DNA from 2 places in the Porphyromonas pogonae genome. Region 1 is predicted to be linked to the other one. Evidence: riboswitches for the same ligand, from Rfam matches in the RefSeq annotation. Region 1 holds a riboswitch; the other holds the start of a gene.
What was found. A riboswitch is a leader RNA that binds a small molecule or an ion and turns the genes downstream of it on or off. The one in region 1 is predicted to bind cobalamin.

Region 1 (3,630 bases):
ATGGCGGTGACGGCTAAAGATGCGCTCGAAACTACAGGGCTGGCTACTCACTTTGCCCTCGGCATAGTCAAACTTAACCCCTGCATCTCTAAACATAGAGGTGGGATAGCTAAACTCACCCGGCAGATACCACGTGCCTTTATAGTCCAGACCATACATGATGGGGATAGTATCGGTTTGTTGCGCCACCAGCTCTTTTGCTTTGAGGTAGTCTTCCTCTATTTTGGAGAATAATTTGTCGGCTTTGGCATTACAGCCCAGGAGCATGGCAGTAAGCTTCATCCATTCCGCACGCCCCAGGAGATTACGTTCTTTCCACTCATTGTAGAGTACGGTATTGATACCGGAGCTTATGAGCTCCTCGTCCTTGTCGGACATTCTGGACAAATCCTGTAGCACCACCTCAGGGTGCAAAGCGGCTATCTGCTCTATATTCTTAGCCATACCCCGGGCTATCTCTTGCACTTTACCCTCACTGATGCGTTTACGCACCTCCGGATTACAGATATTTTTTATATTGGAGCAACCTACAAGCTTATCCACCTTGCCCAGCAATGGTAATACTCCCACTTGAGTAGTAGATAAGCAGGCAATATTTTTCAGGGGAACAGGTATGAAATAGCAATTGCGACATGATAGTTGAGGACGTTTCTCACCCCGCGGATACAATATATAGGTAGCCATAGTATCAGGAGTGTCAGGGCTAAATACCATGACCTCTTTGTAGTGATCATGATTTTTCACCTCAATACCTTTGGCATATTTGAATTGGACAGGATACGAAAAGTCGGCATAATCAATAGATACACTATCTATCGCTTGTGTGTTTTTGCTACGATTTCCATTACAAGAATAAAACAGAAGTACCAGCAAGATCGAGTAAAAAAAGCAGATGTTTTTTTTCATCAAGGCGATTTTTTTGATATTTATTATATACGGATCGCCAAGAAAAATACAAGGAAAGGAAGCTCTGACCTCATAGCGGGAGGAGCAGTACATACACTGACTGTTGTATAAAATTCTTTTCAACCCGAAAGAACTTAAAACAAAAGGACTCCCACAACCCGATAAGACATATAGGTGATATCAAACATTCGTCTATATTATCGGTAATGATACTTCGGCAGGTCTTCCGACTCAGTCTAAATCATAGTGCCTTCCCGCTTGTGGCAGTGACATTATACTATGACATATACGACTTTACGGCTACGGGGATAGCTTTGGGATTACACCAAATTCCCTTTTAATCAATCGATATTCCATGCAAAGAATATCTTTGAACCGAATGTCCTGTTAGTTGCGACCACCTGTCGCTAGCTTTGCTCTAATACGAATACAATAAAAGCCTACATTAAATAAAGTTATACGCATCCGATTCAGCTAAGCAAAGATATAAAAATTTAAATTGTGACTCTTCGTACAACCCAATAATCATTAGCCCTGAGAGCCACTAAAGAAAAGCATCACCACTCCTGTGGCAACACATCTGGTTAGGATTATCACTTTACATGAGACTAAAAGAAAGATAATATAGGCTACCGCACCGTAGCTGCAGGGCAGAGCAAATCGGGTACCAAATGAGGGCACCGTAAGTTCACATCTCTTCAGGATAAAAGTAAAAAAATAGGGTTACACCTCTTGACAAAGGGGGGTACGATGTTGTATCTTTGTCTTGATGACAATTACTTTTTATCCCACACGTATGAATACTCCGAAACATCACCTATACCCCACGAATACAGCAAAACGCTCGCTCAGTGACTTGCTGGCAGCGGTATGCACTCCACGAAGCTTACACTTTGTCAAAATGCAATAGAAAAGATAAAATATCAAATTGTCAAAATGTAGCCAACTACACTTGACCATCACAACAAAGCCGTATAGAGGACACCTGCACCTCTTTACGGCTTTTTCTGTAGGAAAGCTCAAAATGCACCCGTATTTTAATTAAAATGTCTCGCTAATTTAACTAAAGGACTCTCCTGTTTTAGTTATGACACCGAAATGTTTTAGTTAAAATACTTTTGTGTTTTAGTTAAAATACAACTTTATCTCAGTTAAACAACGACTGCGATCTACCTCTACACCTCAAGAGGCTCAATTATACAAAAGTCACTGCGCCACCCAATCTTTCAAAAAGCCAAACCCAACAGTACATTTACATCATTTTGAAACATATTAAGCCACATTTGCATCAATATGACGATTTCAAAATTCTGATTTTTGTCAGACTAAACATCCGCTCAGTTGTTATAAAAACAGCTGAATTGAAGACTGCCAAGTCAGATTTTCGTTTGTTTTGCATCAATGCCAACGGCAAATCCTCTTTGAGATCCAATAGCAACAGTTTATAACCAGGCATGTGTAGTGAGTATTTGTTGTGTTTTTATCAGTTAGAATATGATGCTACACCCTGATGCAAGAGATTGAATACATCCTGAAATAGCGGTACACTACCCTGAAATTCATGAAGAGCAGAGAGGGGTTCCCTTGTGTGGGGTCCCCTCACTGCTTTGTAGGTTAGTAATTGGTGCGATCAGGGGTAACCGCTATGGTTTCTGTGCGATCGCCATAGTTGACAACTAACTTGAACGCTTTATTGGTTTTGATGGAAAGTTGTGGTTTCGAGGCTGCACTTGTGCGAGCCGATGCAATCAAATCGATAGAGCCTGTGGGTCCGAAGGGATATCGCTTGATACCGTGCCTTACCGTTTCGTTGAGATCCCATGTAATGGTATTATTGATATAATCACCTTTGATCCCCAGCATGTATTCTATGAGAATGGAAATAGGCGGCAGTCCTGTCCAACCTATAAAATCCTTACGCGCCATGAAGCCGGGCTCAGCCTTTTCGGGAGCGTAATACTCCCAAAAGGTATGGGTACGACGATAAACATCGAGTACTTGGCTATAATGATTGCGTGCTATTTCGAGAGCTTGTTTTTTATATCCTTTGTTGTAAAGCCCGTTGATCACCATATAGTTGGTACCCGGCCAGATCCCCCCTTGCCAGTAACGACCATTGTCACGGTACTTAGGATTGTCTGCACTGAGCGAGGGTACCCTATATTTACGGTTAAAGGTATTCGGGTTGTCCAACTCTGCTGTGAGCCTATCGAGCTTTGCCGAGTCGAGCACATCGGAATATAAAGCCCAGTATGCACCGATGCCTTTGGTGTAATTGAGTTTGCCATCGGCATATTGATCATATAAGAAGCCGCTCTTCTCATCCCATAAGTTGGTGCTGATATAGTTTTTGAGCAACTTGGCATCGTCTTCAAAGTCCTCAATCTCTTGCCAACGCTCGAGATAAAGCCCCATCTCAAGCAAGAGATTGGCAATAAAAAGTTGCTGTAGATTGGTATCCAACCAGATCATGTGACCATGGCTGAATATCATATTGTATTCCGGAGACACTCTGGGCATATTGTCCATACCGGTACCCCAGCCACTGGACCAATAAGTACCGTTGCGCCAAGTACGGTTGAGTTTGAGCCATTTATAATAGGCACATAGTACGGGAAACACTTTGTGCAAACGCTCGGTGTCGCCAAACTGCTTGTAATACACCATCTCACACCAAGGCAGAAGATTGGGACCTGTGCTTACAGGATCATAACGCTCGAAACA
Region 2 (3,630 bases), 590 kb from region 1:
TATACACTTCTCCCGGACGTGTCAATCTCATTGGAGAGCATACCGACTATAATGGCGGATTTGTATTTCCCGGAGCTATAGACAAAGCTATGGTCGCTGAAATCAAACTCAACCATACTGATAAAATACGTGCTTATGCTTTGGATTTGAATGAGTCTGCTGAGTTTGGCCTCAATGAGGAAGATGCTCCTTCTCAAAGTTGGGCTCGATATATATTTGGCGTGTGTCGTGAAATTCAGAAATTGGGTTACAAGATAGGAGGTTTTGACACGGTATTTGCAGGTGATGTACCTCTGGGGGCGGGGATGTCTTCTTCTGCTGCTCTCGAAAGCACTTTTGCTTTCGCTCTCAATGACCTGTTTAAACTGGATATTGATAAATTCCGATTGGCTCTGATAGGGCAAGCTACAGAACACAACTACTGCGGTGTCAAATGTGGTATTATGGATCAGTTTGCGTCGGTTTTCGGTAAGAAAGATAACCTGATGTGCCTTGACTGTAAATCCCTTGAATATCAGTATTACCCTTTTAATCCTAAAGGATACCGCTTGGTGCTTGTAGATAGTGTAGTGAAGCATGAGCTTGCAAGTAGTGCTTACAACAAACGTCGCGAAAGCTGCGAAAGAGTGGCTGCCGCTATCCGTGCTCGTCACCCTGAAGTAGAGTTTCTGCGTGATGCTTCCATGGAAATGCTCAAAGAAGTAAAGAAGGAAGTGACGGAAGAGGATTACATGCGTGCTGAGTACGTTATAGAAGAAGTACAGCGAGTAATGGATGTCTGTGATGCTTTGATAAAAGGAGACTATGAAACAGTAGGGCAAAAAATGTATGAAACCCACCATGGCATGAGCAAGCTTTATGAAGTAAGCTGTGAAGAACTGGATTTTCTCAATGATTTTGCTCGCAAAAGTGGCGTTACCGGCTCGAGAGTTATGGGCGGAGGCTTTGGGGGGTGCACCATTAATCTTGTCAGAGACGGGCTCTATAATGGTTTTGTGAGAGAAGTGACCAAAGAATATAAAGAAAAATACGGACGTGAACCAAAGATCTATGATGTCGTTATTTCCGACGGATCTCGTAAGTTAGAGGCATAGTCCGCTTTACTCCGAATTACTTATAATATAGACAGAGGGGGATTCACAATGAATGCCCCTCTATCTATATTATAACGTTTGGGTATTGATGTGTTTTTAATACGTGCTAATATAGACTGTTGACTTTTGCAACAGTCTCAAATTGCGAGTAAGGGCATGTCAATTTAGGCATGCCCTTTAGTCTTGTGACTAAAAATTCCTTTTGACTAAATAATTCATTATCTTTGCTACCCGATTCAAAGGTGATGCGTTGAATAACAGCGCATAAAAGGGAATTCGGTGCAATACCGAAGCAGTACCCGCTACTGTAATTCCTTCCGTAATATTTAAGTAGGCTTATTGATTTTTACGGATAGTCTTTGCAAACGCCACTATATCAGCATAGAAAGAAAATGGGAAGGCGCAAAGATAATGGGAAGAGCCAGGAAACCTGCCTCTGAAACTATAAATGAATTGATCCGGGAGTTGTGGTCATGAAATGTTTACCCTAATATGAGTATCACTATGTACCGTAGCCAATGCTATGGTGATAGCAAATGAGCCTTTGGGAAGTAAATATCTATTTGTGATTAGTGTCCGGGATAGTTGCATTGTAACATCTTTTTATAACAATAGATATTTATGACCAAAAAAATTACTCTTTGTCTGTTGAGTGCTTCTTTGCTTACTGCTGTCAGTGCTCATGCGCAGAAGAAAGACGACTATTACGAATTTGCCAAAGATTCTGTGAAGAATCTGAACAGTGTAGAAGTGATTGCTTTTCGTAAGGAAGCTCACCTCAACAAAATCCCCGTTTCTTTGAAGAAAACCCCTCTTACAGTGAATAATCTCAATACAGATGTACTATTGCAGCGGGGGATAACTAATCTGCAAACAGCTCTAAAGTTTGTACCCGGGGTAAATATGAGTACTTCATATGGAGCTTTTCAACGTTTATCTATTCGAGGATTCAATGATTCTCCTATTATGATAGATGGGGTGAGGGACGAGCGTACGACTATTAATTCTTATCCTTTTGGAGATCTATATAATGTAGAGAAGATAGAAGTGCTGAAGGGCCCGGCTTCTGTGCTTTACGGTCACTCAGCTGTAGGTGGAATTCTCAATATTGTGCGCAAAGAGCCTACGTATAAGCGCTCACTCAATGCTCATTTGAGATATGGAAGTTTTAATTATCGTGAGGCAGCTTTATCTTTGGGCGGAAATATCACCGGACCTCTCAATTTTTATGCCGGAGTGTTCTATTCTGGTGGTGATCACTGGAGAAATACCGGTGACAGACGCCTTTCTGCTTATACAGCATTAGGTTATACCCATGGTGCTCATAAATTTGTTTGGAGAGCAGAGGCTCGAAGTGATTCCTATGGTACGGAAATAGGACTGCCACCCACTATGCCTGATACGGTATACACAGCCGATGATAATAAATTTTATTTGCCCAAAGGAGCTGTAAGACCGGGTATACCTCGAGACAAGAGATTCAATAATGAGTCGGATTTTATGTACAATAAGGCTTGGAACACTTCTCTAAAGTATACTTATACGATAAATAATGATTGGAAACTATCCAACTATTCATCATTCAGTTATGATGATATAGATTATTTCGGTACGGAGGAGTTGGGTTACAGAACCAGTGACAAGCCTATCTATCCTTACTACATCAAGAATAAGAGTAGTAAAAAATATATCGATATAGATAGTGTGCAGCTCGTTTTCCCTCTTCGTTTCTCTCACATTGCTCGAACATTCCAAAATCAACTGGAAATCGCAGGGACATTCCAAATGGGTAGTGTGTCCAATCATATCCTTGCTGGCTATAGTACTTCATATATGAGAAGAACATCTTTTTCCGGATATGATTTGGGTAAAGATGTTCAAGGTCCCGGACTTAACTCTGTAGTTTCTGTATTTAATCCTGAGAGTAAAGGGCCTATGACAAGTCGCTTCAGCAAAGCTTCTCCTACTCGTATGTGGGTTCATGGTATTTATGCCTCCGATGTAATGGAGTTTACTCAACGGCTAAAGGGAATGCTCTCATTCAGGTATGACTGGTATGACTATAGAGCTCTCAATGATAAAATACCGGTTATAGACGGTAAGCGTAAGTTTGATGACCCGGCATCATCCGAGTATGGTAGTACTAAGTCCGGATCTTTGAGCTACCGTTTTGGTCTTGTATATATGCCTATGGAGAATCTTTCCGTTTATTCGTCGGTAGGAAGTTTTTATATCCCCGACAGACGTATCGCTGATCCTCGATACATATATATTAATGCAGACGGAAAAAGGATAGATGTGGAACATACCAAATCAATCTTCAAACCTACCAGCGGTTACCAACTGGAACTTGGCGCAAGATACGAAATCAACAATAAGCTTTCTGCGATGGTATCAGGTTTTTACATTCGAAAAAATAATGATGTAATGTCACTGGGGACTACCAAAATCATGGAAAATGGTAAGGAAGTGTCCAAAAGACTACTGGGGCAAGTCGCTTCTGTCAATAGCAAGGGTTTTGAAGTAGAAGTAAAGT

Region 2: another riboswitch for cobalamin. It lies ahead of VYJ22_RS04075 (TonB-dependent receptor); the one in region 1 lies ahead of VYJ22_RS01955 (ABC transporter substrate-binding protein).

What each region holds. Positions count from the first base shown of each region.
Region 1 is NZ_CP143258.1:481,514-485,143, reverse strand. Features, by position in the region: gene VYJ22_RS01955 (ABC transporter substrate-binding protein) at 1-906, opposite strand, end outside; cobalamin riboswitch at 1,106-1,301, opposite strand; gene VYJ22_RS01950 (MGH1-like glycoside hydrolase domain-containing protein) at 2,521-3,630, opposite strand, start outside.
Region 2 is NZ_CP143258.1:1,067,958-1,071,587, forward strand. Features, by position in the region: gene galK (galactokinase) at 1-1,094, shown strand, start outside; cobalamin riboswitch at 1,318-1,546, shown strand; gene VYJ22_RS04075 (TonB-dependent receptor) at 1,716-3,630, shown strand, end outside.